3 regions of the Pseudomonas sp. P129 genome follow, and region 1 is predicted to be linked to each of the others. Evidence: predicted binding sites of a transcription regulator. Region 1 holds the regulator's gene; each other region holds the start of a gene.
What was found. Region 1 encodes FliA, which starts transcription of late flagellar genes. Its sites were predicted from a motif close to CTAAAGTTTNNNNNNNNNNNGCCGNTAA; they were not measured.
Positions count from the first base shown of each region.

Region 2: a site for FliA is predicted at 4,160-4,187, ahead of KBY02_RS08775 (methyl-accepting chemotaxis protein). Genes of this name have one in related genera too.
Region 3: a site for FliA is predicted at 5,010-5,037, ahead of KBY02_RS18805 (methyl-accepting chemotaxis protein). Genes of this name have one in related genera too.

Region 1 is NZ_JAGPYS010000017.1:54,351-65,022, forward strand. Features, by position in the region: gene KBY02_RS24715 (flagellar motor protein) at 1-606, opposite strand, end outside; gene KBY02_RS24720 (protein-glutamate methylesterase/protein-glutamine glutaminase) at 606-1,766, opposite strand; gene KBY02_RS24725 (chemotaxis protein CheA) at 1,817-4,090, opposite strand; gene KBY02_RS24730 (protein phosphatase CheZ) at 4,124-4,909, opposite strand; gene KBY02_RS24735 (chemotaxis response regulator CheY) at 4,929-5,303, opposite strand; gene fliA (RNA polymerase sigma factor FliA) at 5,560-6,300, opposite strand; gene fleN (flagellar synthesis regulator FleN) at 6,297-7,130, opposite strand; gene flhF (flagellar biosynthesis protein FlhF) at 7,246-8,574, opposite strand; gene flhA (flagellar biosynthesis protein FlhA) at 8,586-10,672, opposite strand, start outside.
Region 2 is NZ_JAGPYS010000002.1:811,709-822,380, reverse strand. Features, by position in the region: gene KBY02_RS08805 (MFS transporter) at 1-527, opposite strand, end outside; gene KBY02_RS08800 (DUF1289 domain-containing protein) at 633-815, opposite strand; gene KBY02_RS08795 (hypothetical protein) at 818-1,189, opposite strand; gene KBY02_RS08790 (hypothetical protein) at 1,617-1,916, shown strand; gene KBY02_RS08785 (SMP-30/gluconolactonase/LRE family protein) at 2,027-3,127, shown strand; gene KBY02_RS08780 (DUF1206 domain-containing protein) at 3,236-4,072, shown strand; gene KBY02_RS08775 (methyl-accepting chemotaxis protein) at 4,278-6,263, shown strand; gene KBY02_RS08770 (substrate-binding domain-containing protein) at 6,282-7,202, shown strand; gene KBY02_RS08765 (DNA/RNA non-specific endonuclease) at 7,300-8,244, opposite strand; partial or broken gene KBY02_RS26475 (MCP four helix bundle domain-containing protein) at 8,450-9,205, shown strand; gene KBY02_RS26470 (methyl-accepting chemotaxis protein) at 9,200-10,063, shown strand; gene KBY02_RS08755 (methyl-accepting chemotaxis protein) at 10,226-10,672, shown strand, end outside.
Region 3 is NZ_JAGPYS010000008.1:88,583-99,254, forward strand. Features, by position in the region: gene KBY02_RS18795 (ABC transporter permease) at 1-220, opposite strand, end outside; gene KBY02_RS26605 (methyl-accepting chemotaxis protein) at 690-1,553, opposite strand; partial or broken gene KBY02_RS26610 (methyl-accepting chemotaxis protein) at 1,593-2,612, opposite strand; gene KBY02_RS18805 (methyl-accepting chemotaxis protein) at 2,794-4,824, opposite strand; gene KBY02_RS18810 (DUF6555 family protein) at 5,251-5,475, opposite strand; gene KBY02_RS18815 (manganese catalase family protein) at 5,902-6,783, shown strand; gene KBY02_RS18820 (hypothetical protein) at 6,820-7,017, shown strand; gene KBY02_RS18825 (ferritin-like domain-containing protein) at 7,110-7,607, shown strand; gene KBY02_RS18830 (DUF4142 domain-containing protein) at 7,676-8,194, opposite strand; gene KBY02_RS18835 (iron-containing redox enzyme family protein) at 8,529-9,980, shown strand; gene KBY02_RS18840 (methyltransferase) at 9,977-10,672, shown strand, end outside.

The DNA.
Region 1 (10,672 bases):
TGGCAGAAGGATCAGGTTGGCCATGGCCACGCCATAGATCGTGGCGACAAAGGCCACCGCAATACCGCTGCCCAGTTGACTGGGGTCAGCCAGGTTGCCCATGACATGAATCAGGCCCATGACTGCGCCGATGATACCCACGGTCGGCGCGTAGCCGCCCATGCTTTCGAATACTTTCGCAGCCTGAATATCGCGGGTTTCCTGAGTGATGAAATCCACTTCGAGAATGCTGCGAATCGCTGCCGGCTCGGCACCATCGACCAACAGTTGCAAACCTTTGCGGGCATAACCGTCGGGCTCGGAATCGGCTACGGTCTCCAGACCCAGCAAGCCCTCTTTGCGGGCAGTCATGCTCCAGCCGATGACCCGGTCGACACCACCGGGCAGGTCGATACGTGGCGGGAAAATGATCCAGTGGATGATCTTCATGGCACGCATGAACGCGCTCATCGGTGACTGTAACAGCGAAGCACCGAGCGTACCGCCCAGCACGATCAGCGCCGCCGGGCCATTGAGCAAGGCACCGAGGTGCCCGCCTTCGAGAAAATTGCCACCAATGATTGCGACAAACGCCAGAATCAGACCGATAAGGCTCAGTACATCCATCAGAGACAGGCCTCTACCAGGTGCCGACCGATGTCGTCGAGACTGTAGATCGCGTCCGCAAGCTCAGCCTTGACGATGGCCATCGGCATGCCATAAATCACGCAGCTCGCTTCATCCTGAGCCCACACGGTACTGCCGGCCTGCTTGAGCAGACGCGCGCCCTCACGGCCGTCAGCGCCCATGCCGGTCAAGACCACCGAAAGCACCTTGTCGCCGTAGGACTTGGCGGCAGAGCCAAAGGTGATGTCGACACAGGGCTTGTAATTGAGGCGCTCGTCGCCCGGCAGAATCTTCACCGTACCGCGTCCGTCAACCATCATCTGCTTGCCACCCGGCGCCAGCAGCGCCAGACCAGGACGCAATACGTCGCCGTCTTCGGCTTCCTTGACGCTGATCTTGCACAGCTTGTCGAGACGCTCGGCAAATGCCTTGGTAAACGCCGCTGGCATGTGCTGAATCAGCACCAGTGGTGCCGGGAAATTGGCTGGCAGTTGGGTCAGCACCCGTTGCAGCGCAACCGGGCCGCCCGTTGAGGTGCCGATGGCCACCAGCTTGTAGGCCTTGCGCTTGGCCGTGCCGGAAGTCGTCGGGTGCGCCGGCGCATGACTGGCCGGGGCGGCTGGAGCCGCAGCAGGTGTCGCAGTGCGTGACGGCACCGCCCTGGCAGGTGCCGGGGCTGGCGCAGAGGCGCGGCTGGACAACGTCGACGGCGCCGGCGCGGCCGGAGCTGCACTGGCTGAACCGAACCCGCTGGAACGACGGTTGCTGCGTGAAATACTGTTGATTTTCTCGCACAGCAGTTGCTTGACCTTCTGCGGATTGCGCGAGATATCTTCGAAATTCTTGGGCAGAAAATCCACCGCACCGGCATCAAGAGCATCCAGCGTCACGCGCGCACCTTCGTGCGTCAGCGACGAGAACATCAATACCGGGGTGGGGATACGCTGCATGATATGGCGAACTGCCGTAATGCCATCCATCATCGGCATTTCGTAGTCCATGGTGATGACATCCGGCTTGAGCGCCAGCGCCTGCTCAATCGCTTCCTTGCCGTTGGTGGCGGTGCCGACCACTACAATGTTGGGGTCCGAAGAAAGAATTTCCGTAACGCGGCGGCGGAAAAAACCGGAATCATCCACCACCAGGACCTTGACTGCCATAAACACTCCAATAGGTGTCGCAGGCAGCCAGGCTGCCCGCAACCCCGGGTTCAGATACGCCGTGCGGCGTAACGCTTGAGCATGCTGGGTACATCGAGAATCAAGGCGATGCGACCGTCACCGGTGATGGTGGCGCCCGACATGCCCGGCGTACCTTGCAGCATCTTGCCCAGCGGTTTGATAACCACTTCTTCCTGACCAACCAGTTGATCGACGACAAAGCCGATGCGCTGGGTACCGACTGTGAGGATCACCACGTGCCCTTCGCGCTGCTCCTCGTGAGCCGCCGAACTGACCAGCCAGCGCTTGAGGTAGAACAGCGGCAAGGCCTTGTCACGTACGATCACTACTTCCTGGCCATCAACCACGTTGGTAGTCGACAGGTTCAGGTGGAAGATTTCGTTGACGTTGACCAGCGGGAAAGCGAAGGCCTGGTTGCCCAGCATCACCATCAGGGTCGGCATGATCGCCAGGGTCAGCGGCACCTTGATGACGATCTTCGAACCCTGGCCCTTGGTCGAGTAGATATTGATCGAACCGTTGAGCTGGGAGATCTTGGTCTTGACCACGTCCATGCCCACACCGCGACCCGACACATCGGAAATCTCGGTTTTGGTCGAGAAACCCGGCGCAAAGATCAGGTTGTAGCAGTCGGTGTCACTCAACCGATCGGCTGCATCCTTGTCCATGACGCCGCGCTTCACAGCAATGGAGCGCAGGACGTTAGGGTCCATGCCCTTGCCGTCATCGGAGATCGACAGCAGGATATGGTCGCCCTCCTGCTCTGCCGAAAGGATTACCCGACCGCCGCGGGATTTGCCCGTGGCTTCGCGCTCTTCCGGCGTTTCGATACCGTGGTCGACCGCGTTACGCACCAAGTGGACCAGCGGATCGGCAAGCGCCTCTACGAGGTTCTTGTCGAGGTCGGTCTCTTCACCGACCAGTTCCAGGTTGATCTCTTTCTTGAGCTGACGAGCCAGGTCACGAACCAGACGCGGAAAACGACCGAAGACCTTCTTGATCGGCTGCATGCGGGTTTTCATCACCGCAGTCTGCAGATCGGCAGTCACCACATCCAGGTTGGAAACTGCCTTGGACATGGCTTCATCGCCGCTGTTGAGACCCAACCGCACCAGGCGGTTACGCACCAGAACCAGCTCGCCGACCATGTTCATGATCTCGTCCAGTCGGGCGGTATCGACACGAACCGTGGTTTCAGCCTCTGTAGCCACCGGCTTTTCGCCGCTGGGTGCAGGAGCGCGCGCAGCGGCCGGAGCCGCAGCGGGTTTGGCCGGCTCGGCTTTCGCAGCAGGCGCCGGAGCAGGCTTGGCAACAGGAGGCGGCGGTGGCGGAGCAGCCGCTGCGGCTGCCGGAGCAGGCGCCTTGGCAACAATCGCCTCAGGCTCGAACTTGCCCTTGCCGTGCAATTCGTCGAGCAGGCTTTCGAATTCGTGATCGGTGATTTCGTCCGATGCAGCCGCAGCAGCGGGTGCCTTGGCAGCAACGGCTACAGGTGCCGCAGCTACGGGAGCCGCTACAGCGCCATCAAACGAGCCTTTGCCGTGCAGTTGATCGAGCAACGCTTCGAATTCGTCGTCGGTGATTTCATCACTGGCAGGCGCTGCACTGCCCTGCGCCACAGGTGCAGGGGCCGGAGCGGTTGCGGCATCGGCCGCAAATTTGCCCTTGCCATGCAGCTGATCGAGCAGGGATTCAAATTCCTGATCGGTGATCTCATCACCCGCCGGCGCAGCCGCTGCTGCTGGCGTCTGTGCAGGCGCTGCAGACACCGGGCTGGAGCCGTGCAGCGAATCGAGCAACTGCTCGAATTCATCATCGGTAATCTCGTCGCCAGCCGCCGGTTCTGCAACCGGAGCAGCAGCCTGTACTTCAACCACCGGCTCCGGCTCAGGGGCAACGGCCTCGTCGGCGGATTGTGGCTCGGCCAGCCGCGCAAGTGCGGCCAGCAGTTCTGGCGTCGCCGGGGTTACGTCAGTCCGTTCACGTACCTGACCAAACATGCTGTTGACGGTGTCCAGTGCTTCCAGGACCACGTCCATCAGTTCGGAATCAACGCGACGCTCACCCTTGCGCAGGATGTCGAACACGTTTTCGGCGATGTGGCAGCACTCCACCAGCTCATGGAGCTGGAGGAAGCCGGCGCCCCCTTTTACAGTGTGAAAACCGCGAAAAATTGCATTGAGCAGGTCAGCATCATCCGGTCGGCTTTCCAGCTCGACCAATTGCTCTGACAACTGCTCCAGAATTTCGCCGGCCTCTACCAGAAAATCCTGAAGGATTTCTTCATCGGCGCCGAAGCTCATGGGGTGCTCCCTAAAATTAACCGTCAACAGACCTTAGAAGCCGAGGCTCGATAGCAGATCGTCTACATCATCCTGTCCGGATACGACGTCTTCACGTTTATCGGCATGAATCTGCGGACCTTCACCCTGAGCGAGATGTTTTTTAGGATCTTTTTCATCGAGGATGGATTGTTCGTCATGTTCGATGCCTGCGAAGCGATCGACATGACTGGCCATGAGCACCAGTTTGAGCAGATTGCTCTCGACTTCAGTGACCAGTTGCGTCACACGCTTGATGACCTGACCGGTAAGGTCCTGGTAATCCTGGGCGAGCAGAATGTCATTCAGATGTGCGGAAACCTGATGGGTTTCCTTCTCGGTACGCGTCAGAAAACCATCGACCCGCTTGGCCAGCTCGCGGAACTCTTCGGCACCGATTTCGCGGCGCATGAAACGTCCCCAGTCGTCGCTCAACGCCTTGGCGTCGGAACTCAGGCCGTTCATGACCGGCGTACTCTCCTCCACCAGGTCCATGGTGCGGTTGGCCGCATTCTCGGTCAGCCTCACCACATACGACAGGCGTTCGGTAGCATCCGTGATCTGCGACACTTCCTCGGCTTGAGGCATGTGCGGATCAATGTGAAAGTTTACGATTGCACTGTGCAGCTCACGAGTCAGCTTGCCCACTTCCTGATAAAGGCCGCGGTCGCGTGTCTGATTGAGTTCGTGGATCAGTTGCACAGCGTCACCAAAACGACCCTTTTCAAGGCTGGTGACAAGTTCCTGCGCGTGTCTTTTTAAGGTCGACTCAAAGTCGGCCATCGAATCATTGTTATCCATAGCGCCCTCGCGGCTTGCATCAGCTATTGACGCGTTCAAAGATCTTGTCGATCTTGTCTTTCAGGGCTTGGGCAGTGAATGGCTTGACTACATAACCGTTCACCCCAGCCTGGGCAGCTTCAATGATCTGCTCACGCTTGGCTTCGGCAGTGACCATCAGCACGGGAAGGCTCTTGAGGCGTTCGTCCTTGCGGACTTCGCGCAGCAGATCGATACCGGACATGCCAGGCATGTTCCAGTCCGTCACCAGAAAGTCAAAGGCACCGCTCTGCAGCATCGGCAATGCGGTCAGACCATCATCCGCTTCCGATGTGTTGGTAAACCCCAGATCACGCAAAAGGTTCTTGATGATCCGCCGCATCGTTGAGAAGTCATCAACGATGAGGATTTTCATGTTCTTGTCCAATTCGACCTCCAAGCAGTCTTTAACGCGTTCAGCACCTGAACACGCTGTTCACTCAATACTGGCACAGCACACCCCCGGCTGTACGAAACGACGACGGGCTTGGCACAACAACAGGCAAAGACCTGAGAAACAAGCCCATCAAGGCAATGCCTGACAGGCTTCTGACGGGTCCATCCTGTTACCACGTAACGCTCTGCACAGCCGGCTTGCAGTCAACGCGCGGCCATAGACCGCACATTGCCTGTCAACGCGCTCGCCACTCCCCCAAACGCCCTCGCAAACGAGCTGCGCACTGGCTGTGTAACTGACTGACCCGAGATTCGCTGACCCCCAGAACCTCTCCGATTTCCTTGAGGTTCAGCTCTTCGTCGTAGTACAGCGCCAACACCAGACGCTCACGCTCTGGCAGATTGGCAATTGCATCGGCCAACGCAGCCTGGAAGCGCTCGTCTTCCAGGTCGCGCGACGGCTCAAGCGAACCGCTTGCGCCATCCTCGTGCAGCCCTTCATGATCGCCGTCCTGCAGCAGGTCGTCGAAACTGAAGAGGCGGCTGCCCAAGGTATCGTTCAAAATCCCGTAGTAATCATCGAGACTTAACTGGAGTTCGGCCGCAACCTCGTGATCTTTAGCGTCACGGCCGGTTTTAGCTTCAATTGCCCGAATTGCGTCACTCACCATGCGCGTATTGCGGTGTACCGAGCGTGGCGCCCAGTCCCCCTTGCGCACTTCATCGAGCATCGCACCACGGATGCGGATGCCGGCATAGGTCTCGAAACTCGCACCCTTGGTGGAATCATACTTGGTGGAGACTTCAAGCAGGCCGATCATGCCGGCCTGGATCAGATCCTCGACCTGCACGCTGGCCGGCAAGCGCGCCAGCAGATGATAAGCGATACGCTTGACCAAGGGCGCATAGCGCTCGATCAACTCGTATTGTGAATTACGGGAAGTCTTGCTGTACATCTGGTAGCCGCTCGCAGTCATTGCACAGGCCCTGCACTGGTCTGGTGAACGAGTCGCTCAACGAAGAACTCGAGATGACCCCGCGGGTTGGCTGGCAACGGCCAGGTATCAACCTTCTGGGCAATGGCCTTGAAGGCCAGTGCACATTTGGAACGCGGGAATGCTTCGTAAACGGCGCGCTGTTTCTGTACAGCCTTGCGTACGCATTCGTCGTACGGCACGGCGCCTACATACTGCAGCGCAACATCGAGAAAACGATCCGTCACTTTGGTCAGTTTGGCGAACAGGTTGCGCCCTTCCTGCGGGCTCTGTGCCATGTTGGCCAGCACCCGGAAGCGGTTCATGCCGTAATCGCGGTTGAGCAGTTTGATCAGGGCGTAGGCATCGGTGATCGACGTGGGCTCGTCGCACACCACCAGCAGCACTTCCTGAGCGGCGCGCACGAAGCTGACCACCGACTCGCCGATACCGGCGGCTGTGTCGATCACCAGCACATCGAGGTTGTCGCCAATCTCGCTGAACGCCTGGATCAGGCCGGCATGCTGAGCGGGCGACAGATGCACCATGCTCTGGGTGCCGGACGCAGCGGGTACGATCCGAACCCCGCCCGGCCCCTGCAACAGCACGTCGCGCAACTCACAACGCCCCTCGATGACATCGGCAAGCGTGCGCTTGGGCGTCAACCCAAGCAGCACGTCGACATTGGCCAGACCCAGATCGGCGTCCAGCAGCATGACGCGACGGCCGAGCTCGGCGAGGGCCAGTGAAAGGTTCACTGACACGTTAGTCTTACCGACGCCACCTTTGCCACCGGTCACCGCGATAACCTGTACGGGATGCATGCTGCCCATGTTATTTCTTTACCTTGTCTTGCGTAGACCGAAACCACATCGAGGGCTGCACGTGCGCAAATGAACACCGCATGGCAGACCGTTGACGCAGGGACATTCCAATAATATCCATCACTTAACCCACTCTCTTGCCAGGGGTGTGATAGAGGTCAGCAAACATATCAGCCATTGCTTCTTCACTAGGCTCATCCTGCATTTGCACACTCACCGCGCGGCTTACCAGTTGATGACGACGCGGGGTATGCAGGTCATCAGGAATGCGTGGTCCGTCCGTGAGGTAGGCCACAGGTAATTCGTGACTGATCGCCAGGCTCAGGACTTCACCGAGGCTGGCTGTTTCATCAAGCTTGGTCAGAATGCATCCGGCCAAGCCACAACGTTTGTAACTGTGATACGCGGCTGTCAGCACCTGCTTCTGGCTGGTGGTTGCCAGTACCAGATAGTTGCGCGACTTGATGCCACGACCCGCGAGGCTTTCCAGCTGCATGCGCAGCGCAGGGTCACTGGCCTGCAGGCCGGCGGTGTCAATCAGCACCACGCGCTTGCGCAGCAGCGGTTCCAGCGCCTGAACCAGAGACTGGCCAGGATCGATATGGGTGACCGGTACGTTGAGGATGCGCCCAAGGGTCTTGAGCTGCTCCTGCGCGCCGATGCGGAAACTGTCCATGCTGACCAGTGCGATATTCTGCGGGCCATACTTCAACACGTAACGTGCTGCCAGTTTGGCCAGCGTGGTGGTCTTGCCCATGCCGGCAGGACCGACCATTGCAATCACGCCGCCCTCTTCGAGTGGCTCGACTTCAGGGACGGCGATCATGCGGGCCAGGTGCGCCAGCAGCATGCGCCAGGCCTGACGAGGCTCGTCGATCTCCGGAATCATCGACAGCAGGTCGCGTGACAGCGGGCCGGACAGGCCGACACGTTGCAGGCGTCGCCACAGGTTGGCCTGCTGCGGACGAGTGCCCTGCAGCTGGTTCCAGGCCAGCGAGCCGAGCTGGACTTCCAGCAGCTCACGCAGGCCGTTCAATTCGGAGCGCATCGAGTCATAGGCGCGCTGGCCAATGGCAGGCTCGGCGGCCTGTGGCGGTGCGTACGCGAATGGACGCGGCGGCTCTTCGAGCGTCGGCTCGATGTGCGTATCGGCAGGGTTGCCCGGCTTGCCGGAAAACAGCTGCAGGTTGATCGATGCATCGCTGTCGCTGCGGTTGTTCAATTCGGCCTGGGCGGAAACGATACGCGACTGAGTCTTGCGCAACTCGTCTTCCAGCTCCATGTTCGGCACACGCGGTGCCAGGGCGGACAGCTTGTAATCCAGAGCGGCAGTCAGCTCTACGCCACCGGCAATGCGCCGGTTACCGATGATGGCCGCTTCAGCGCCCAGCTCATCGCGAACCAGCTTCATGGCTTGACGCATATCGGCGGCGAAAAATCGCTTAACTTGCATGACTCACTACCTCAGCCGTTTGGCCCGACAGTCGCTACGATGGTTACTTGCTTGTTGTCCGGAATTTCCTGATACGCCAGAACATGCATGTTCGGTACAGCCAATCGTCCAAATCGTGACAGCATCGCCCGGACAGGCCCTGCTACCAGAAGAATTACCGGCAACCCTTGCATCTCCTGACGCTGGGCGGCCTCGATCAACGAACGCTGGAGCTTCTCAGCCATGCTTGGCTCAAGAAGAACGCCTTCTTCCTGACCCTGACCAGCCTTCTGCAAACTATTGAGCAATATCTGTTCCAACCTTGGCTCCAGAGTGATAACAGGCAGCTCCGGCTCAACGCCTACAATGCTTTGGACGATTGCGCGGCTCAGACCCACGCGCACTGCGGCCACCAAAGCGGCGGTATCTTGACTCTTCCCGGCGTTGTTGGCGATAGCCTCTGCAATGCTGCGAATATCCCGCACAGGTACGTGTTCAGCCAGCAGCGCCTGCAGCACGTTGAGCAGCGAGGACAGCGACAGCACGCCCGGTACCAGCTCTTCAGCCAGCTTGGGCGAGCTTTTGGCCAGCAATTGCATCAATTGCTGGACTTCCTCGTGGCCGATCAGCTCATGCGAATGTTTGTAGAGAATCTGGTTCAGGTGGGTTGCCACTACCGTACTGGCATCGACCACGGTGTAACCCAGTGACTGCGCCTGACTGCGCTGGCTGATTTCGATCCACACGGCTTCCAGACCAAACGCCGGGTCTCTGGCGGTAATGCCGTTCAGGGTGCCGAACACTTGACCGGGGTTGATCGCCAGTTCGCGATCCGGGTAGATCTCGGCCTCGGCCAGAATCACACCCATCAGCGTCAGACGATAGGCGCTTGGCGCCAGATCGAGGTTGTCGCGAATGTGCACGGTAGGCATCAGGAAACCGAGCTCTTGCGAGAGCTTCTTGCGCACACCCTTGATACGCGCCAGCAACTGGCCACCTTGATTGCGATCCACCAGCGGAATCAGGCGATAACCCACTTCCAGGCCAATGATATCGATGGGCGTCACGTCATCCCAACCCAGTTCTTTGGCATCCTGAACACGGGTCGGCGAAGGCAGCAGGTCTTGCTGGCGCTGCACTTCGGCGATGGCCTCGACCTTCACCTGATTTTCTTTTTTCCACAACAGGTAGGCGCCGCCTGCGGCAACCAGCCCGAGACTGATAAAGGAAAAGTGCGGCATGCCCGGGACAAGGCCCATGACGATCATGATTGCAGCGGAAACCCCCAGCGCCTTGGGCGAGGCGAACATCTGACGATTGATCAGCTTGCCCATCTCTTCCGAACCGGAAGCACGGGTCACCATGATCGCTGCGGCGGTGGACAGCAGCAGTGATGGCAATTGCGCCACCAAACCGTCACCGATGGTCAACAGGGTATAAACACGGCCGGCGTCGGCGAAAGTCATGTTGTGTTGCAGGATACCGACCAGCATGCCGCCGATCAGGTTGATGAACAGAATCAGCAGACCGGCAATCGCATCGCCGCGCACGAATTTACTGGCACCGTCCATGGAACCGTAGAACTCGGCTTCCTGGGCGACTTCGGCACGGCGGCGCTTGGCTTCCGGCTGATCGATGAGGCCGGCGTTGAGGTCGGCGTCGATCGCCATCTGTTTGCCGGGCATCGCGTCGAGGGTAAAGCGTGCGCTCACCTCGGAAATACGGCCGGCACCCTTGGTGATAACCACGAAGTTGATGATCATCAGAATCGCGAACACCACGATACCGACGACGTAGTTGCCACCGATCACCACTTCACCGAAGGCCTGAATCACCTTGCCCGCCGCGGCGTGGCCGTCCTGACCGTGAAGCATCACCACCCGGGTGGAAGCCACGTTCAGCGCCAGACGCAGCAACGTGGCGACCAGCAGAATGGTCGGAAACACAGAAAAATCCAGCGGCCGCAGGGCGTACACGCAGACCAGCAGTACGACGATGGACAGTGCAATGTTGAACGTGAAGAACACGTCCAGCAGGAACGGCGGCATCGGCAACATCATCATTGCCATCATGACCAGCAACAACAACGGAACGCCCAACTGACCACGGCCCAGGCCTG
Region 2 (10,672 bases), on a different contig from region 1:
GCCAGCGCCATGGCGGCCATCAGGTAGAACACCGCAATAGGTCCGAAGAGGTAGGCGAAGCCGCCAGCCAGCAGGGCTGCGCAGGCATTACCGGCGTGGTTGAACGTTTCGTTGCGCCCGGTACGGCGGGTAAACGCTTTGGGCCCGGTGATGCCCAGGGAAATGGCCGCGATGGCCGGTGCAAATACCGAGGCCGCAATGCTGCTCAACGCCTGGGTCAGGGCGACAACGGAAAAAGACGAGGTGAAGGGCAGAATCAGGCAACTCAGCGTCACCAGCAAGGCCGCCACACCGATCATGGCGCGCTTGTAGGGCGTACGGTCGATCAGCGCCCCGGCAGGTGTCTGGGTCAGCAGCCCGGCAATGCCGGCAATGGTCATCACCACGCCGATGCTGGCCGGGTCCCATTTGTGCACCGCCAGCAGATAGATCGCCAGATACGGGCCCAGGCCATCGCGGACATCGGCAAGGAAGAAATTCAGGCTATCCAGTGAAAGGGTGTTGCGGCGATCTGCATGACTGACCAAGAGTGAGATTCCTGTAATTCGTCCGACCCCAGGCAACCGAGTCACGGGTAATACTGACCCGGGCCGTTTTAAAGAAGTTTCCGCACCCAAGATGAAATTTAGGCTTCAAATGCTCTTTTTCTGCAGGCTTTTCAGTCGCTGGGTCGCGCGTTGCACGGCAGCCATTTTTTCGGGCCGTTTCATGCGCTTCCACTTGCGGATATCGTCTTTGGTACGCCCGCAGCTCACGCACAGATCGCCGCTGAGCTGGCACACGGAAATGCACGGGTTTTCGATGTCCTTGGCCATGCTCAACCTCGGCTGGCGTATTTGCGTTTGATGCGCTGCTGCCAGTTGCCCGCGTTCTCGCGCAGGCACTGCTCTTCGCAGTCGACATGCACATGCGCCGCTGCATTCGACAGGCTGACCTGGGCATCGTCAAGTGCCTCTACCGTGAGACCGATCATGCGCTCGTCCAACCCGCGCTGCAGCGCAGCGTTCTTGTCGGCCAGCGTATCAAACACCCACACCACCTGCAGGCTGGCCGGGAATGCTGCGTAATCGACTTCATGAGTCAGCCAGCAGAAACCGGGCATCTCGGCCTTGGCGGTCTCGCAGGCGTGCGTCAATGCGCTCACCAGACGCCGATCTGTCTGGGCCTGTTCGCGTTTGCTGGAGGGCATGGTGGACCTTGGAGTGTAGAGGGAAAGATGGTAACGATACCTGATGCCAGTATTGCTCGCAGTACTGATCAACCACATACAACGGGGAATGGTGCCTGGCGTCGGTACCCGCCACGTGACGCGCCACAAACAAATGAATGTTTATTGTTAAACACAAATTTGCGATGAGTCCCTCATGATCTTCTGACCGGGATGATGGAGTGTATGATCGCCGTTCAGGTAGTCTGGTATTCAGTAAATCAATGTAGTTTCAGCTGGGCTAAAGAGCGTTACAGGATTAAAAAGCCAGGCGGTTGAGCTGTTTTTAATGTATGGACAAGGAGCGTGACATGGCATTTGATACCTATAGGTACATCGAAGGTATTCCGGGCGAATCGTTTGATGAAGTGTTCAAAAACTGTATTGAGCTTTCCGATTTTGATGTGAAATGAAACTCATCCTTCACAGTGTGCTGATTCTGGCGCTTTCTGTACTGCTTACCAAATGGCTTGTCGCTTTGGACCTGCTGGCCTCGCTACTTCAAACTGAAACAGGCCTCGATCTGTATGCTTCAGCTACAAATACCCTGGGCATAATCGGTGGCGAGGATGGAGAGTTCATGCTTCTTGCCTTGACGGTATTCGTCATGCTGGTTCCATCGGCGTTTCTTGTGGGCGTTGCAGCTAAAAGGCTTCATACGTTCAGAGCAAAACGGCAGTCAGCAGCAAATAAGAGAGCCGGCAGATAATACGCAGTGCTGTCTGATTGCACGCGGCCATTATTCAAGCCGCCCAGCGGTATCTTGTAGGATGACGTGCGGCCGCAAGACGCGCGCCTTTCCGACAATAAAGATAATGGATGCTCATCATGGAATTCTCATCATCAGGCAGCACACCCGATCAAAGCCGCAGGGGGTTTCTCAAGCAGTCGCTGGCCGTTTCTGCAACCGTTGCCGCCATTGGCGCATTGCCGCGTCTTTCCAGCGCTCAGCCGCTGACCCAGCGTTATCCCGACCCTTTGGTCAGTGTGCTGGACGACAGCTTTACCCACATACGAATATTCAATGCCAGCGTCGAGAAACTGGCCAGCGGCATGCGCTGGGCCGAAGGGCCGGTGTGGATCGGTGACGGTCGCTACCTGCTGGTCAGCGATATCGCCAACAATCGCATCATGCGCTGGGACGAGGTGACGGGTGAGCTGTCGGTGTACCGCGAGCACTCGAACTTTTCCAATGGCATGTGTCGCGACCGTCAGGGCCGGCTGCTGGTTTGTGAGGGCTCCAGCACGACCACCGAGGGGCGGCGCGTGACGCGTACCGAGTACAACGGGCGCATCACCGTGCTGGCCGACAGATTCGAGGACAAACCTTTCAATTCGCCCAATGACATCGTCTGCAAACGTGATGGGTCTATCTGGTTCACCGATCCCACTTTCCAGGCCGAAAGCAACTACGAAGGTCAAAAGGTCAAGCAGGAGCAACCCTTTGGCGTCTATCGCATAGACCCCGCGAACGGCAAAGTCTCCAGGGTGATCGATGATCTTGCCGGTCCGAATGGCTTATGTTTTTCGCCGGATGAAAAAACCTTGTATGTGGTCGAGGGGCGCGCCAAACCCCACGGCCTCATCTGGGCGATAGCGGTCAACGAAGACGGCACGCTGGGCGAGCGGCGCAAGCTCATCGAAGGCCTGGACTACGCGGCGATCGACGGCATCAAGTGCGACGAGAGCGGCAATCTGTGGTGCGGCTGGGGCGGTAACGGTGATCCCAAGGCGGATATGGAGAAACTCGACGGTGTACGAGTGTTCAATCCTCAAGGCAAGGCCATCGGCCATATCAGCCTGCCCGAGCGCTGCGCCAACGTCTGCTTCGGCGGGCGAGAGGGCAATCGGCTGTTCATGGCCAGCAGCCATTCGCTTTATTCGGTGTTCGTGAACGCGCGCGGTGCCACGTTTGCCTGACAGCGCGTGACCCGATGACGGCGTATGACACGACGCGTCGTCAATCGGGTCGAACCCCTCGGACTATGCCCGGTCTGTTCCTGTAATTACTTTCAGGGATAGTTATTTATGTCGGCGCAACGCGGCCTTGTTCTACTTGCGCGAGGCGGTTATGCCGCCCGTGGGGTTGTTTATCTGATTATTGGTCTGTTCGCGGTACTGGCGGCGCAGGGCTCCTCGCAGCCGGCCGACAGCCACAGCAGTCTTGAAGCGCTATTGAGCCAGCCCTTCGGCGGCGTTCTGGTCGGGGTGGTGATCGTCGGTCTGCTGGCGTTTGCGGCATGGCGTGTCTTGCAGGCTACCCGGGACGTTGACCATCATGGCCGCGAATTCAAAGGGCTGGTGATTCGCGGCGGTCTGTTGGTGGGCGGCTTTACTTACGGCGCACTGGCGTTCTTTGCCTTGGGGCTGCTGGTCAGTGGGCTGAAGAGCTCCGGAGGCTCATCGGGTGGTGGTCAGGCCAAGGACCTGCTGGCAGCCATTCTGTCCTGGGATCACTCCAATCTGCTGGTCTACGTGGTCGCCCTGGTGCCCCTGGGGTTGGGCATTGTGCACATCATCAAGGGCTACAAGGCGTCCTTCGAGAAGTATTTCGAGGCCGATGAAGACGTGATGAAGTACGTGCGTCCGGTATCGCGCTTCGGCCTGATCGCCCGCGGCGTGGCGTTCATCGAAATTGCCGTGCTACTGGCAGTGAGCGGTTCCAGTTATCAGGCCATGCACCCGCCGGGCATGAAAGATGCGCTCAACGGTTTGCAGGATCTGCCCGCAGGCGGCCTGGTATTGCTGATCGTGGCACTTGGGCTGATTGCGTTTTCGGTGTACAGCTTCGCCCAGGCGGCCTGGCGCAGGATCAATATGGACGTGCCTGACGCGCCGGAGGCTGTAGCGCGCCATTTCCGCTGATCCCGTATTCTGGTAGAGGACTGCGTGACGTCTCAGGTCAGGCAGTCCCTTAGTGGCGCCTGCCAGTAAAAATAATGTGATCTACGTCTCAAGTCGTCCTTGGTGTGGCCGACATTCTCTTTAGCGCTGCGATCATTTTCCGGACTGACGTTCTCCACGCGGGCCCGGATCAGATTCAGCGCAATAAAAATAAAAGAGGATAGCCATGACCATTCTTCAGCGAGTGATCGGTGGGTTTGCTGTGCTGGTGTTACTGCTGCTCGCCATGGCAGGTATCAGCTATCAAAGCACCCATTCCATAAGCGATCGGATCAGCGTCATCACAGGGCAGTCCGCACCCTTGAGCAGGGCGGCGAGCGAGCTTTACGTGCATGTGCTGCGCGCCAACCAGGCACTGCTCGGGATTCTGGTCAGCACTGATCCCAAACAGATCGATGATGGCAAGCAGCCGTTCAACGACAGCATGACCCGGTTCAATCAGTTGCTGGACAGCACGCCTGCCTACATTGGCGATCGTGCCGAACTGCGCGACAACCTGAACCAGCAACGCCAACTGAGTGCGGCTTATGCCGAGCAGGCGCAGACGCTGATTGCCAGCCATCGACAGCACGTTCTGCAGGCACTTCAGAGCCGAGTGTTGCAGGGCTACAGCAGCAGTCAGGGCGCGCAACTGACCGGTTATCTTCGTGACTATATTGCCCGCGAGCGCAACGCCGGCTCCGCCGAGACGGTGGCGGCGGGGGAAAAGCTGTTACTGGACGTCGGCAAATCCTACGAAGGTCTGGCTGCCCATGCCGCCACACCGAATATTCAGACCTTGCAGCGCGTGCTCAACCTGCAGGATGAGGTGATCAGCAGCCGCACACGGGAGCTCATCGCAGTCGACCCGCGCGCTGGCCGGATTGCCAGCGTGATGGTCAACCGCTTGCTGAACGACCTGACCGGCAGCGACGGCGTTTATCAGGCCTACAGGCAGGAAGCGGCACTCGCCGAGCAGGTCGACAAACAGCGCCAGGCAGCGGAAACCCGTCTTCAAGCAACGCTGGGCAAGATTGGCGAGTTCGGCAATCAGTCACTGGCGGTGGCCAACGAGGCCAAGGCCGGGGCTGATTCGACCATCGCCACCAGCCTCAGCCTGTTGCTGATCGCCTGTCTGCTGGCCGTCATGGCGGCAGCGATCATCGGCACATGGGTCGCCTTCAGCCTGCGTCGCCCTCTGGCGGCGTTCCGCGAGGTTTTGAAGACGCTCACCAGTGGCGACATGCGGGTACGTTTCGACGTCAGCCGCCGCGATGAGTTTGGTGAGTTGGGGGGTTATCTCAATGAATTCACCCAGTCGTTGCAACAGACGTTTCGTCAGCTGATCGGGTCGGCCGATGCCCTGGCGCTGACCGCCAGCCAGAACGCGCAGATCAGTGAGCAGACTACCCGCGTGGTCGACGAGCAGAAGGATCGTCTCAACTCTGCCGCGTCAGCCATGAATGAAATGGAAAGCACGGTCGAGGAAGTCGCCCGTCGGGCTCAGGACACCCGTGGCGCGGTGGACAGCACCAGTGAGTTGACCGGGAAAGTGCAAAAGCGCGTGGCTGAAACCATCGTCAACATTCGCCAGCAGGCTGAGCAGGTCAACAAGGCGTCTGCGGTGACCGACGAGTTGCAGAAATACGGGCAGAACATCGACGGCATCGTCGACGCCATTCGCACCATTGCCGAACAGACCAACCTGCTGGCGCTCAACGCAGCCATCGAAGCGGCGCGGGCTGGTGAGCAGGGCAGGGGCTTTGCGGTGGTGGCCGATGAGGTGCGCTCGCTGGCCAGTCGCACTCAGACCTCCACCAGCGAGATCCAGGAAATGATCGGGCAGATGCAGAGCAAGATCCATTCGGCGGTAGAGGTGATGAACGAAAGCCAGATCCAGTCCGACCATTGCGTGACACTGGCCTCCGGCGCTGATCAATTGCTGGTGGAAATGGGCGAGGCGGTGGATGTGATTCGCGACATGAACATTCAGATCGCTGCGGCCACCGAACAGCAAAGCGCGACCGTGCAGGAGACCAGTCGCATGGTCACGCACATCAACGATTCCGCCCAGCAGGCCGCCGACGGTGCCGAGCAATCGGCAATCAGCAGTCAGGACCTGTCGAAAATGGCCAGGGATCAGCGCGAGCTGCTCCATCATTTCAGCGTTTAACGCCCCGGGAGTCAGAACATGAAACAGTGGTTATCGATTTCCCTGAGTGCGAGCCTGCTGTTCGCTGGCCTGGCGCAGGCGGCCACGCCGCTGATCGGTGTAGGCATGGCCAAATATAACGACAACTTCCAGACCATCCTGCGCCACGGCGTGGAAAAACAGGTAGCCCTGCTGGACGCCGACATTTTCATGGAAAACGGCCAGGACGACGTGGAGCTGCAGATGCGGCAGTTTCGCAATCTGGTGAACTCGAAAGTCGATGCCATCGTTGTCGCGATGGTGAGTGGCAAAAGTGCACCGGAAATGATGCGTCTGGCCAACGAGGCCAAGGTTCCGCTGGTATTCGTCAATCGCAATCCTGAGCCTGCCACGTGGCCTGCACTGACGGCGTTCGTCGGCTCCGACGAACTGGAATCCGGCACATTGCAGATGGAAGAGCTGGCTCGCCGTGCCAATTACAAGGGCAATGTGGTGATTCTGGTCGGCGACCCGAGCAACAAATCATCGGTCATGCGCACCGAGGACGTGGAGAAGGTGGTCGCCAAGTACCCGGACATGAAGGTTGTGCAGAAGAAAATCGGCAACTGGGAGCGCAGTCAGGCTGCGACCATCGTGATTGAATGGGTCAAACAGGGCGTTGACTTCTCCATCATCGCCGCCAACAACGACGAAATGGCCATTGGGGCAATCATGGGGCTGGAAAAAACCGGTAAAAAGGCGGGTGATTACCTGGTGGGCGGGATCGACGGCACCCCGGACGGTTTGAAGCTGATGGCCGAAGGCAAGATGGCGGTGAGCGTGTTCCAGGATGCGCTCGGGCAGGCTAACGGCGCAGTGGATGCCGCGATGCGCATGGCGCGCGGCGAAACCCTGGCGTCCCCGGTCATCTGGGTGCCGTTCAAGCTCATTACTCCGGAAAATCGTCAGCAGTTCGAGTAGTGCTCAGGTTACAAACGTGTGGCGCTGGGCGTCACACGTTTGTGTCCTTGCTGCACACTCGGGGTCGAACATGGAGCAGGGCGCGCTTACCGGCAAGTCAGACTCGAATATCCTGCGGTCCGCGGATCTGGGCTTCGATGCGTGTGCCGGTCAGGCGTTCTTCGTTGGAGAAGCCGTCGTAGCTGGACAGGTCGCCAAAGCGAATGCCGGTGAGTTGTTCGATCTGCGCGACGCTGCGTTGCCAGGTTTTGAGTGGGCCGAACATGATGTCCAGCTTACCCAGCTCGCGGGTCTGGTCGATCATGTAGGCGCTGGCCGAAGGCTTGCCGTCATCACCGAGAAACGCCACGACCTTCCAGAATGCAGAAGGGATTTTGACGTTGCGGTAGCTGCGGTCGTCGTCGCGCAGCACCGGGCCGGTGAACACCGTTACCCGTGATTTCCAGCGTCGTGTGTTGTCGAGAATGTAGTCCTCGAGTTCCAGCCAGGTCTTCTGGTTGAACGCGCCCATCTGCGGCGAGCAGTTGGTGAAGTGGAAGGTGTCGCTGTTGGCAACTTCGGCTTCCTTGCCCCAGTTAGGGTCCTGACGCCGAACCAGATGGCCGCGATCCAGCAGGTTGTCGGCATACACGCTCTCGCCAATCTGCGCCTCGGCGGGCAGACGGCCGTCAAATGCCCAGGAATCCTTGCTGCGCTTGACCTCTACACTGTTGGCACCGTCAATGTTGACGCCGACATACAGCGCCAGACGCCGACTGCGCGACATGGTGATGGAAAAGTGCGTGTAATCGAGGCGATCGCCGGCGTTCTTCAAAGGATAGACGTCAGGCGCAAGCTCCTCGTCGGCAGTCGGCCAGGGCACGATAAAATCGCCGAGGAAGTTCTCTGCATAGCCGGTGCGTTTTTTCAAGTCGCTTGCTGGTGTGGTGCGTCCTGCGGCAAGCGCCTGTGGTTCGAGCAATGGGGTCGTCGACGTCAGCGGTTTGAGGTCGGCAAGGCGGGGACGGTAGGCGAGATCGATGGCGAACTTCTTGTCAGGCACAGTGCTTGCTCCTGTGGGGGACTGAATGTGTTTAGTTCACCATAGACGCGTTACAGAGTGGCGTCAGGCCGGACGTTCGACATGATCGACTGCCGATTCGGCAAATTCCGTTAAATAGGCTTAAGTATCTGGCAACGTGCGTCGATAAGCTGTTGATAAGAGCAATCCGCAGCTCGCGTTATTTCATTGACCGGAGGGCTACAGGATGTCGATAAAGCTACGTCTGTTCTTGCTGATAGGCACCAGTGTACTGACCGTCATGATCATCAGCCTGGTCAACTACCTGGGTAACACGCGCATGGAGGCGGCGATGCTCGACAGTGAAGTCAGCATGGCTGCGCTGGGCAATCACCTGGAAGCCGACATGATGCATGACGCGCTGCGTGCCGATGTGCTGTCGGCGATGCTGTTTGGTCTGGGCAGGAGCAACAGCACGCGTGACGAAGTGCAGACATCCCTGAAAGAGCATGCCGCACTGTTTCGCAAGGTCGTGAGCGATAACCTGCAACTGCCGCTCACCGATGCCATCAAGGCGGAGCTGAGCAGGATAAAGCCAAGCCTCGACGCTTATATCAGCGCAGGCGAGCGGATTGTCGGGCTGGCCATCGACAGCCCGGACCGTGCGCAGCAAGATCTGGGTACGTTCTCCAGCGCCTTCACGCAACTGGAGGGGCAGATGTCGACCTTGAGTGACCTGATCGAGGACAACTCCAAAGCCAGCGGCGAACGCACCCGTCAGACCACCCGCAGTGCCAATCTCACCTTGGCGGTCGTGCTTTCGATCAGTATTTTGCTGCTGCTGGTCCAGGGGTATTGGGTGACGCGCAGCATCATGATCCCGCTTGCGTCCGCCAGTCGTATTGCCGACAGCATTGCTCATGGCAACCTCAGCGAACCCATTGCCGAGTCCCGTGGCCGTGACGAAGCCAGCATGCTGATTCGCAGCCTGGCGATCATGCAGCGTGACCTGCGCAGCATGATCGAAGTGGTGCGCAGCAATGCCAATGACGTCAGCGGCATGAGCCGTCAGCTCAGCAGTGGTTGCCATGAGGTGGCCGACAGCAGCCGGCAACAGAGTTCGGCAGCCGGCACCATGTCGGCGGCGACCAGCGAGATGACCGCAAGTATCGAAGAAATCACCCGGCATGCCGGGCAGGCACTGGAAATGGCCAGTCAGGCCGAATCCCTGGCCAAGAACGGCGGTCGGGTGATTCATCAGGTGGTCAGTGACATGGACAGCATTGCCCGTTCGGCACAGCAGTCGGCTCAGGTGATCCGCACGCTGGACAAGGACTCGGAAGGCATCTTCAATATTATTCAGGTCATCAAGGGGATTGCCGACCAGACCAACCTGCTGGCGCTCAACGCGGCCATCGAGGCTGCCCGTGCCGGCGAGCAGGGCCGTGGTTTTGCCGTGGTGGCCGACGAGGTGCGCAGCCTGGCCGGACGCACCAGTGCGTCTACCCAGGAAATCACCGCCATGGTTGCGCGCATTCAGCAGAGCACCCGCGAAGCGGTTACCAGCATGGAAGCCGGTGTCGCTCAGGTCGACAAGGGCATGGCGGTCACCGCCGAAGTGGAACGTGCGATCAGCGACATCCTGGATGCTACGTTGAGCACCACGCAGTTGGTCAACGACATCACCCGTACCATTGGCGAGCAAAGTCTGGCCAGTAATGAAATCGCCCATCAGGTAGAAATGATTGCCAGCATGTCCGAGGGCAATAGCCGGGTCATCGGCCAGACCGCCAGTACCACCGACGAGCTGTCGGTAATGGCCGGGCAGCTTTCACAATCGGTCGATCGCTTTCAGCTGTGATATCAAATTGCCCGGGTCTGCAGTACTCTGCGGCGCGAAAAGCGCCGTGAACTGCGTGGCTGAAGTTTTTTCGCCTGCGCTGAAGGCGAACGCATTAAAGCTTTGGTAGCGACAGACGTTAACCATCGCACCGGAATCACCCTTGTACCCAGGAGCAGCAAAATGCAGACGTTAAAGGCTTTGTACGAGTCAGTTGAAAAGCAGTTTTTCAACACGCTGACCAAGAAGCTATCAAGCCTTTTCCTGCTGGTCCTGGTCAGCGCCTTGCTGTATTGGGTGGCGCTGAATATTCGTTCCGACATCATGCTGCAATTGCGCGGCACACAAACGGACCCGGCCGCGCTGGGCGTGATCCAGAGTCAGCTGGATCTGCTGAGCAATGCGATTTTGCTGAGCACGCTGTTCACGCTGGTCATGGTCAGCTTCATGGTCTGGTATTTCCGCCACCTGATCGTGCGCCCGGTGATGTCCATGACCCGCGCGCTCGAAGAGGTCGCCAGCGGTGAAGGTGATCTGTCGAGGGATCTGCCGTTGCTCACTCACGATGAAATTCGCGGGCTGGCCAGTACCTGCAATCTCTTTCTGGCCAAACAGCGTGAGATCATCAGC
Region 3 (10,672 bases), on a different contig from region 1:
GCAATGCATATTCGGGCAGGCGCGCCGGATCGAGGCTCATGGGGCTTGAATTAAGCACCGCCAACGGCTGCATCATCTGGCCAAGGCCATAGATGAACAGGCCAATGAACAGAGTCAGGATGGCCAGGCAAATACCATCGGCCCAATAAGGCGTGCGTGCACCGGGTTTGACGAAACGGGGCGTCCGCAGGCTTTTACCGAATTCAAATATCGAATGCATTGCTCACCTCGAGCCGGCCGCGCAGGCGCAGACCCACCCGCTTTATAAGCAAACAGGCAGTCAGCGATAACAGATAAAGGCCGTGAGTTAATAGTTGCCGGACAGTGAGGTAAAGCTTATAGCGTTTCGATCAACAGTAGAAACCTGCATAAGTAGCTCATGTTTATCTGTCAGTATCAGTGATATATACCAACGTATAGTTATATAACTGTGGCTCTGTTGTTCAGGCCAGTTAAGCGTTGTACAAAAGAACATTATCGTGCCCATGCTCCTCCGGGCATGCCGTTCCGGACGCGACTATCGTGCGACGCTCCGCGTCGTATGCCGTTCCGGACGCTCTGCGTCCTCACTTGAGAAAGCGGTGCGGCCTGGAGCTGTGACGCGGAGCGTCACGAACTGCGTTCCCACGCGGGAGCGTGCGGCACGACAGATGTCCGGCTGCTCCGCGTGGGCACGAACGTCAGGTGGATCACACCCGGAAGTGGCTGACCATCATCTGCAGCTGGCCACCGAGACGTGCCAGCTCGACGCTGGAGGCTGCGGTTTCTTCGCTGGCTTCGGCCGTCTGTTCGGATACATCGCGAACGTTGACGATGCTGCGGCTGATTTCGTCGGCCACCGAGCTTTGCTGTTCGGCAGCGGCAGCGATCTGCTGGTTCATCGCCTGAATGCTCGAGACGGTCCGGGTGATGCTTTCCAGCGACGTACCGGCCCTGCGCGTCAGCTCAACACTGCTGTCTGTCAGGGTGCGGCTGCCGAGCATGATGCCCGACACCTGACGCGTGCCGTTCTGCAATGCCGCCACCAGCCCTTCGATTTCTTCGGTGGACTGCTGGGTACGCTGCGCCAGGCCGCGAACTTCGTCGGCGACCACGGCAAAACCCCGGCCGGCTTCCCCGGCACGTGCTGCTTCGATAGCAGCATTGAGGGCCAGCAGGTTGGTCTGCTCGGCGACCGCCTTGATCACATCCATGACCTTGCCGATCTTGTCACTGTCCTGCTCCAGCACGTTCATTGCGTCAGATGAGCGAACCACTTCGGCGGCCAGTCGCTCGATCTGCTGGATGGCTTCGCCGACGACCTTATCGCCGTCGCGCGCCTGCTGGTCGGCATCGGAAGCCGCCACGGAAGCCTGCTCGGCATTGCGCGCCACTTCGTGCACCGTCGCCGACATTTCATGCATGGCGGTGGCCACCTGGTCGGTCTCGACCTTCTGACTGTTGACCCCTGCACTGGTCTGCTCGGTAACTGCCGACAGCTCTTCAGCCGCGCTGGCAATCTGTGTGACGCCATCGCGTATACCGGAGATAAGTTCGCGCAGGGTTGTCCCCATGCGCTGGATGCCTTGCTGCAAGACGCCCAGCTCATCGCGTCGGGTGACCGCTTCGGTATGCGTCAGGTCGCCGGACGCAATACGCTCGACGATGGCCAGCGTATCGCGCAATGGCCGGGTGATCTGACGCGTGATGATCACCGCGGCAAGTATGCCCAGAAGCATGACCAACACCACACAACCTATCTGCAGGCTGCGCGCGTGAGCGGTGTCTTCCTTGCCCATCTGCATCTGCAGGCCGTACAACTCTTCGCCCAGCTTGACGATGGTGGCGCCCTGGGTGGTCAGATCCTTGCGCACGCTCGCTGCTGTCTGAGTGGTTGCCTTGAAGGCATCGACCGAGCTGCGGTAAGTGCGTAAAGCGCTTTCAAACTGTGCGATCTGTTCGCGGTTGGCAGGACCAAAAGCGGCCTTGAACCTGTCCAGATGACTGATCGCGCTATCCAGTTGCTGGAAGGCTGCTGTCTCGGTCTTGTCGTTCGGATTGCCGGTATAGCCGCGCACTTCATAACGCACCAGAACCAGGTCTTGCCGAGCGCTGTTCGCCAACTGGGCCAGATCGAAGCGTGCCGGGTCAGCAGGATCTATCTGCAGGACGGCATTGTTCAACGACTCGACGGCCTGCATCGCTGCTGTGCCATTGGCGGTCATCTCATTGCGCACTTTGGCACCGGCCTGATACACGGCGCGCATGCTGTTCAGGGATGCTTCATAGTCGCGGGTGACATCGGCCAGTTCGCGCAGCGGCTTGAGATTGACCGGGTTGTTGAAGCTGACGAGCAGTGATTGCTGCTGTGCCTTGAACACATCCAGCTTGCTTTGCATATTCTGTGCTGCGGTTTCATCGCCGTCAGTCAGCATGTATTGCAAACGCGCGACTCGCAGATTGGTCAGGTTGTCACTCAGCCTGGTGATATCGCCGATGCGGTCGGTGCGATAGATGAGCTTGTCGAGGCTGGTCCAGCCAACAAGGGCGAGGACAGCCGTGAAGAAAAGAACGGTCCCAAAGCCCAATGCCAACTTCATGTTGACGCTGATATTCGCAAATCTGCTGTTCATAAAATCTCCTGAAGATGCTTTTTTGTGCGCAACGAAAGAGCTGAGATTTGTTTTTATGGACAGCAAACCCGCGCGCCAGAGCTATCGGCCGCAGAAGAGCAAAACTTGATCGGAAAAAGGCAATCCGCGCGAGCGCGCCGATTCGGGAGGGAAATCGGGGGCTGAACAGCCCCCGACTCAATCAGGCAATCAGTTTGAAACGCGCCACGACATTGCGCATGTCGCTGGCGACCCGCGCCAGTTCATCGGCGGTAACCGCGTTGTTGTCGATACCCAGCATCAACGTCCCGGAGCTGTTACGAATCTCCATGACATTGCGGTTGATGTCTTCGGAGACCGCATGCTGCTGCACGGCGGCACTGGCGATCTGCGTGTTCATCTCGACGATACGCTCCACGCCCTGACTGATGCTCGACAGGCTGCCCGAGGCATCGCTGGCGGCACTGATGCACGCATGAGCCTTCTGCTGCCCGGCCTGCATCTGCTGCACGGCAGCGTCGGTCGCACCTTGCAGTTGCTGAATGATGCCGCGAATTTCTTCGGTCGACGCCTGGGTGCGCGAAGCCAGCGTGCGGACTTCATCAGCCACCACGGCAAACCCGCGACCCTGCTCACCCGCCCGTGCAGCTTCGATGGCGGCATTGAGGGCCAACAGGTTGGTCTGATCGGCAATGGTGCTGATGACCTGGATAACGCCACCAATCGACTGACTGTGCAGGGCCAGCGCCTGGACCTTCTGGGCACTGAGTTCAACTTCTTCGGCCAGCGCCTGAATGGTCGAGTGTGCCTGGTGCATGATGCGCAGTCCGTTACGTGATGCGGTGTTCGCTTCATCGGCGGCCAGCGCAGCACCTTCGGTGTTCTGCGCCACGTCGGCGACGCTCGCGGTCATCTCGTTGATCGCGGTCGCCACTTGCTCCGTTTCAGCCTGCTGCGCGTTCATCGACTGCTTGGCCAGGCCGATGGATGCGCCCAGCCGGGACGCTACATCCGTCAGTTCGTAAGAGGTGCGGTCCATGTGCGAGATGGAACTGGCGAAGGCGTCGGCCATCAGGTTCAGGCCGTTGGCGATATCCGCCACTTCGTCTTTGCTGACGACCGCTACGCGTGCACTCAGATCGCCCTCGCCCAGACGTCGGGTAACGCCCAGCAGGCTGTCGATGGTCAGGCGCAAGGCGCGGTAGATGCTGCAGAATGCGTAGAGCAGCAACAAACCCATGATCACACACATCGCAATGACTATTTCGCGTTGCAGCACCAGGGCGTCGTAGCGCGTATTCAATTCATTCTGAAGCGCGGTCTGAATTTCGTCCTGAGCCTTGTAGAGACCCGAGACAACGACATTGCCGCGCGCACTCAGCGCCTGACCCTGCTGCACCGAAAACTCTGTGCCTTTTACGTACGCGTGCAGGTCGCCGCGAAAGCTGTCCATCGCTGCAGTAGCGGTAGTGATCGGGTCACTGATGCGCGCGGCCAGCTCTGGCGAACGGCGCTTGAGCAGTCGAATGCTTTGCTCCAGCTCCGCCCGAAATTGCAGTTCGATCTTCAGCAGGCTTTCCAGCGAGCCGCGCATCGATACACTCAGCCCCTGACCGGTTACCAAACCTGCCGTGATGCCGCGGATCTGACCGGCGACGTTGATTTCCCGAGGCATACGGATGGTGCTCAGGTCGATCAGAAACAGCGAGGCGTAATCTTCGTCCAGCACCATGCCTGAGGTCGCCGAGACGTAGTAGATAAAGTTGAGAGTCTGGGCCAGTTGCTCGTTCCACTGGGCGAATACTTCATCCTGCGACAGGCCTGGCTTGATACTGTCCATCAGGGAGCGGGTGCTTTCACGCAGGCGCTGTACGCGGTTCTCGGTTTCCAGCTGCTGCCCTTGGCGTGCGTCCATGTCGGCAAGATTGGCAAGAGCGGTTTCGAGCTGAGCGCGATTGCTGATCACATCCTGAGCGGCAGAGGCATCGCCGGCGAGCAGACGGTTAGTGGCCGCGCGCTGGAGCATGGAAAGTCGCAGAACGGGGGTGGTCAATTGCAGGTATTCACGGCCGACGCGCTCTTGCGCGACCGTGTCGATGCTTGCATTCAGGCTGTTGAAAACCCGAAGACCGAGAACGATCAGCGGGATAACGATAATGATGGCTAAAACGGCAAACTTGGCAGGGAAACGCAGGCGATTGGTCAGGTAGATACCAGGCGAAAGGATGTTCATAGTGTTCTCTTTTTAATTAGGGTGTCCGATCCGGGCGGAAAAGCTCCTTTCTTTGCATCACGGGTAGTACAGGGCAGCTATGCCGTGCTGAACGAGGTCATCCATTCAGATAGAGGCACATTGACATCACTTGAGAGCAGTGGCCTGTCAGGAAGTTCAATGGGTGCTATAGCCTGATACCCGGGCTATCGACCAAGCCACGGTTAACGTGAGGTCAGGATCATGGGGCGAATGGCGGGCGAGAGCGCTTTACCGCTAATACGCTTGCGGCAGGCATGATCCGAATGAGGGTATTCAGGTCAATCAGGCGGGAAACAACTGTTCATCTGACAGTCTGGCGACCGTAGACTTTGCAAAAGAGAAATACCGTCGTGCGACATCGTGACGCACGACGGTAGGTGTCGTATCGAGGTGATCGAGGGCTCTTCAAGCCCTCGCCCACTCCACGTTCGACAAACCGAGCTTTTCCGCCTGAGGCTTGCTCAGCTTCGGCACCGGGTCGGAACGGTACTTGGGGATCGCACCGAACCCGGCATCCACTGAAGCCCAGTGCCAGGCCTCTTTATTGTCCATGGCGCCTGCTCTTATGTAGAACGTCTTGTAACTGCCATGCAGCAGGTAATCGATACGGTAGTGTTTTTCATCAGCCATTGTGGTGCTCCTGCTTTGTCGACTCGCAAAACAGATCACAGCAGTTTCAAAAAATTCAAAATATTAATGTTATCATTTAAATGATATCATTTAGCCACACCCCGATGTATCTTTATAACTGAACCCTAGGGTTTAGTTGGCGATAGAGTTTGTTTATAACTGCACTTTTACGCTATTTTCAGCGGGAAACAGTGACGGCCGCCGAGCCGGTTCAAACAGGCTTCTCCGCCACGATGAACGGACATTCAGCGCAGCATAGGGAATAATAAAATTCTATTGAACTGCAGTTTAAACACCGTCGGTCCCCTTTAAAAAGTTAGCAGTAACGATCGTGCTCCTCAGTCTCTCATAACCTGTGACTGCGTTGAATCGAGCCCATGCACATGGGTTGACGCTTCCCGAGAGATCAAAGCCTGAGGATACGACATGTTCATGTATAACAAGCGACTTCAATATACCGTACGCGTAGCAAGACCCAATCCTGGACTGGCCAACCTTCTGCTTGAGCAGTTCGGTGGGGCTCAGGGTGAACTGGCCGCCGCCGGCCGCTATTTCACGCAAGGGTTGAGTGAAGAAGATCCAGGCCGTAAAGACCTGCTGATGGATATCGCCACCGAAGAACTGAGCCACCTTGAAATCGTCGGTTCCATTATTGTCATGCTCAATAAGGGCGCCAAAGGTCAATTGGCTGAAGGCACCGAAGAAGAAGGCGAGTTGTATCGCTCTATCAACGGTAACGGCAATGACTCACATATCACCAGCCTGCTGTACGGCTCCGGTGCGCCGCTGACCAACTCTGCCGGCGTGCCCTTTACAGCGGCTTATATCGATACGATCGGCGAGCCAACAGCGGACTTCCGTTCCAACATCGCCGCAGAATCAAGAGCCAAGATTGTTTACGAGCGATTGATGAACGTGACCGATGACCCTGGCGTTAAAGAAGCGCTGGGCTTTCTCATGACTCGGGAAATCGCACACCAGTTGTCGTTTGAAAAAGCCCTGCACGCCATCCAGCCCAACTTCCCGCAGGGCAAGCTGCCGGGCATGCCGGAATTCACCAACAAGTACTTCAACATGTCCGGCGAATCCAATGTACGCGGCGCCTGGAATCAAGGCGGCGATTGGGAGTATGTGGAATCCCCACAAGCGGCTGTCGATGGCGGCGATGGTACGGCCTCGGTCACGCTCAATGAAAAGGACACCGAGGCGCTGGAAATGATGAAGGAACGGACCCAGTCCGACCCGGCCGCCAACCCGATCACCGGGGCGGACTTGGGTTCTGGTCTGGTCCAGGGCAAAGATGCCTGAAACGGCAACCCTTGTTATGTCCAGGAGAATGGAATCATGAAGAAACTTCGCTCCAGCACATCCCCTTCGCCGCAGGGCGAGTTCGATACCGCCTTGAGCGATGCGGTATTTGTAAACGGGCTTCGTGCCTTCGAAGCCCAGGCGCTGCTTGCACGCCGAGGCTTCCAGGTGGTGATGGCGATCAAGGGTTTCGGCGTTGGAACCCTGCTTGAAAACAACCTGCCACGGCGCTGATCTCACAGCGCATCAAACCCGACTTGTCCACAGGCCAGCAGGCAATCCGCTCGTCTGTGGACAAGTCTCTCTTCGCTGAAAAGGGCAAGAACATGACTCGCACGACGATAGAAGATTTGTTCATTCACGAACTTTCAGACGTTTACAGCGCTGAAAAGCAAATTACCAAAGCACTCCCGCGTCTGGCACGCGCTTCGACCAATCCACTGCTGGCAGAAGCCTTCAAGGCTCATCTTGAAGAAACTCAGGGTCAGATCGATCGTATCGATGAATTGGTGGAAGGCGCTGGTCTGAAGCTGAAACGCATGAAATGCGCGGCCATGGAAGGTCTGATCGAAGAAAGCAAGGAATTGCTGGAAGAGATCGAAAAAGGTGCAGTGCTCGATGCCGCGTTGATCGGCGCATGCCAGAAGGTCGAACATTACGAGATCGCCAGTTACGGCACACTCATCGCAATGGCCAGACATTTAAATATGAAAGAGGCAGCCGCTTTGTTGAGTGCCACGTTGGCGGAAGAAAAAGGCGCAGATGAAAAGCTCACGGAGATCGCCGAACAGGGCGGAACCCAGGCGGCCACTTCGAAAAAGTAATCATGGTTCACAGCGTCAGCCGCATGACGGTCTACAGGGTGTAGATCCCGTCATGCGGGCCAGTGGAATTACTTCTTGGCAGCATCACCGCCATGCGCAGCAGCGAGTTTTTTCGCATGCTCCAGATGCTTCTCCAGCGTAGGCAGCGTTGCCTTTGCAAACGCCTTCAGCTCTGGATCCTTGCCATTCTCGGCCTCTTCCTTGTACAGCTTGATCGCCTGCTCATGCGCGGAGACCTGATTGTTGGCATAAGCCTGGTCGAACGACTTCTCGCGCATCTCCAGAATCATTGCCTTGGCTTTGTCCATCAGCATAGGGTCTTCGGACACTTCAAGGTTCTTGCTTTTTGCGATTGCAGCCAGCTTCTCATTGGCAGCGGTGTGATCCGTGACCATCTGCTTTGCAAATTCCTTCACATCTGCAGAGACACCTTTCTCATCCTGTGCGAGCTTGCCAACCTGAACTTCGGCGATGCCTTTAGCAGAAGCGTCTTCTACGAAATCATCAGCGTCCTGAGCAGCAACAGCCATTTGCGAACCTAGCGAAAGTACAACGGCAATGGCGCTCATGCGAAAATAATTGGTCATTTTCGGTCATCCTTTTATGGGCTGAATACGTCATCGTTATCGACGACATGAACGTTACGACCTGCTTCAAATACCTGCGTTCAGCCTTTTTGATCAGACGCGGCATACGCCGGTACCACGGCCACCTGATGCTGATGTAAACCCGAACCGGCAATGCATTTTTTCCGCGCGACCATCGCCCCCTGGAATAAGCACGATCGCCACCTATCGGCGCCCGGAAAATTACGCTGAATTTCCCTGTACCGAGGCACTCACTTATCTACGCTGCATAGAAAAACAGAAAGTCCCGAATGACTGCGTCAACGTGATGTTCAACTGCCGAGGTACGATTTTCATGACGTCTCTTCAAGTGATGACAGGCGATGCCGTCGTCAAAACCGTCGTTGAAGAAGCCCGTTCAAAAACCGTCTATCAATCATGGATGAATGAACGTGCTCCCGAACATCAACACGATGCGGTCATGTTTCTGAATCACTGCCTGGTCTTGGCCGAGCGGGAACACTGCGACCTTCCGGCCCAGCCTGAAGCGCTTGAACAGTGGATGGAGCAGAACGTAGGGGTCGTGGCTGATCAATATGCGCTCTATCTCGAGCAACGCCGCGCTGGAAAACCGAGACGGTTTTTCAAGAACAAAGCGCACGCGATGTATTTCATTCAGCAGGTCGCACCGACCAAAATGGTCGACGGCGCCTGGCTATATGGATTGCTGCCGCGCTGGGCAGACTACCGCTTCCACGGCCTGATTCGTACGTATCTTGAAGAGCTCGGTGACGGCGAACAGGCGCAGAATCATGTCTCGCTGTACCGGAAACTGCTGGCGGATCTGGACTGCGATACCAACGCGCCACTGGCAGACGACGCTTACCTGCAGGGTGCGATTCAGCTGTCACTGGGGCAACTGAGCGAGCAGTACCTTCCCGAGGTCATTGGTTACAACCTGGGCTATGAACAGCTGCCGCTGCACTTGCTCATCACATCGTTCGAGCTGAATGAACTGGGCATAGACCCTTACTACTTCACCCTGCATGTGACGATCGATAACGCCAGCACCGGTCATGCGCGCAAGGCTGCGCAGAGCGTCCTTGAGTTGATGCCTGTTGGCCAGGAGCGCGACGAGTTTTACCGTCGTGTCGCCAGTGGTTACCGGCTCAATGAGCTGGGCATGGGTTCAACTCAGGTGATCCAGTCGTTCGACCTGGAGCAGGAAGTGATCGCCATGCTCGAGCGCAAGCGCACGTTCGGTCAGCACATGCATTCCGACTACTGCCGTCTCGATGGCAAGACTGTCAACGAATGGCTCGCCGAGCCCGATCAGATCCCGGAATTTCTTGCTGTACTGCAGAACAGAGGCTGGATCAAGCGTCACGAAGACCCTCTGCACAGCCGCTTCTGGAAGCTGTTCGAGGGCGCCGGCGCACCGATGTTCGGCGTCTTCAACGGTTATGAAAAGCAACTCGTGCACGACTGGATCGCCGGTGACTGGCTGTCGGATGGCAGCGCTCAGCCCACGGTTGGCAAACGGCTTCCGGAAGCCTTTCGCTCGCGCTTCCGCAACCTGCAAGATGGCGCTCAGCCCTCCCCCGCGCTTGCAGTGCCTGCCTCGGCAGACGCTGACCCGGACGTGCGCGAACTGCACATGAAACTGGAATCTGCGCCCGCCTCGGAGAAGATGTCCACGTTGATCGAAAGCATGTCGCCGGCAAGACACGCGACCGCCGCCGGCCTGCACGCGACGCGTCTGTTTGTGAACAGCATGGCCGAGCGCATGACAGGAGCCCACGCATGAGTCATCCCCTCCCCGACAGCGCCGCGCTGATTGCCCTGGCGCAGCGTCTTGAAACCAGCGGCTATCGCTTTATCACGCCCACGCCCCTGACTCATCAACACGTCAATCAACGCCCGGAAAATCGTACTGCCGCGTCACTGCGCGATGTGTTCGGCTGGAGTCGGCTGATACCGGAGTCCATGCTGCCGGTCGAGGAGGCTCAAGGGTTGCTGGCTGCCGGTATTCTGGAACGTAAGGAAGACAGCTTGAAAAGCCGGGTGAGATTTTCCAGCCTGGATGATCTGTTGCTGGTGCATTCGGCGTTTCCTACCTCAGATGAAGACTCAGTGTTTTTCGGTCCGGATACCTACCGCTTCGCGCAGTCCATCAATCGCCATCTGCAAGGTACGTCGCACCCGGTCAACCGCGCCGTCGACATCGGCTGTGGCACGGGTGCCGGCGCCATGTTGATCGCGGTCGCCCGTCCGCAGGCACAGGTCCACGCCGTCGACATCAACCCCAAGGCGCTGCATTTCGCACAGACCAATGCGGCAGTCGCCGGGCTGAAGAATATGGAGTGCTGCCACAGCGATATTCTCTCGGGCCTGAGCGGAAATTTCGACCTGATCGTCGCCAACCCGCCCTACATGAAAGACACCCAGCGCCGCGCCTACCGCCACGGAGGTGATGCACTGGGCGCAGACCTGTCTGTG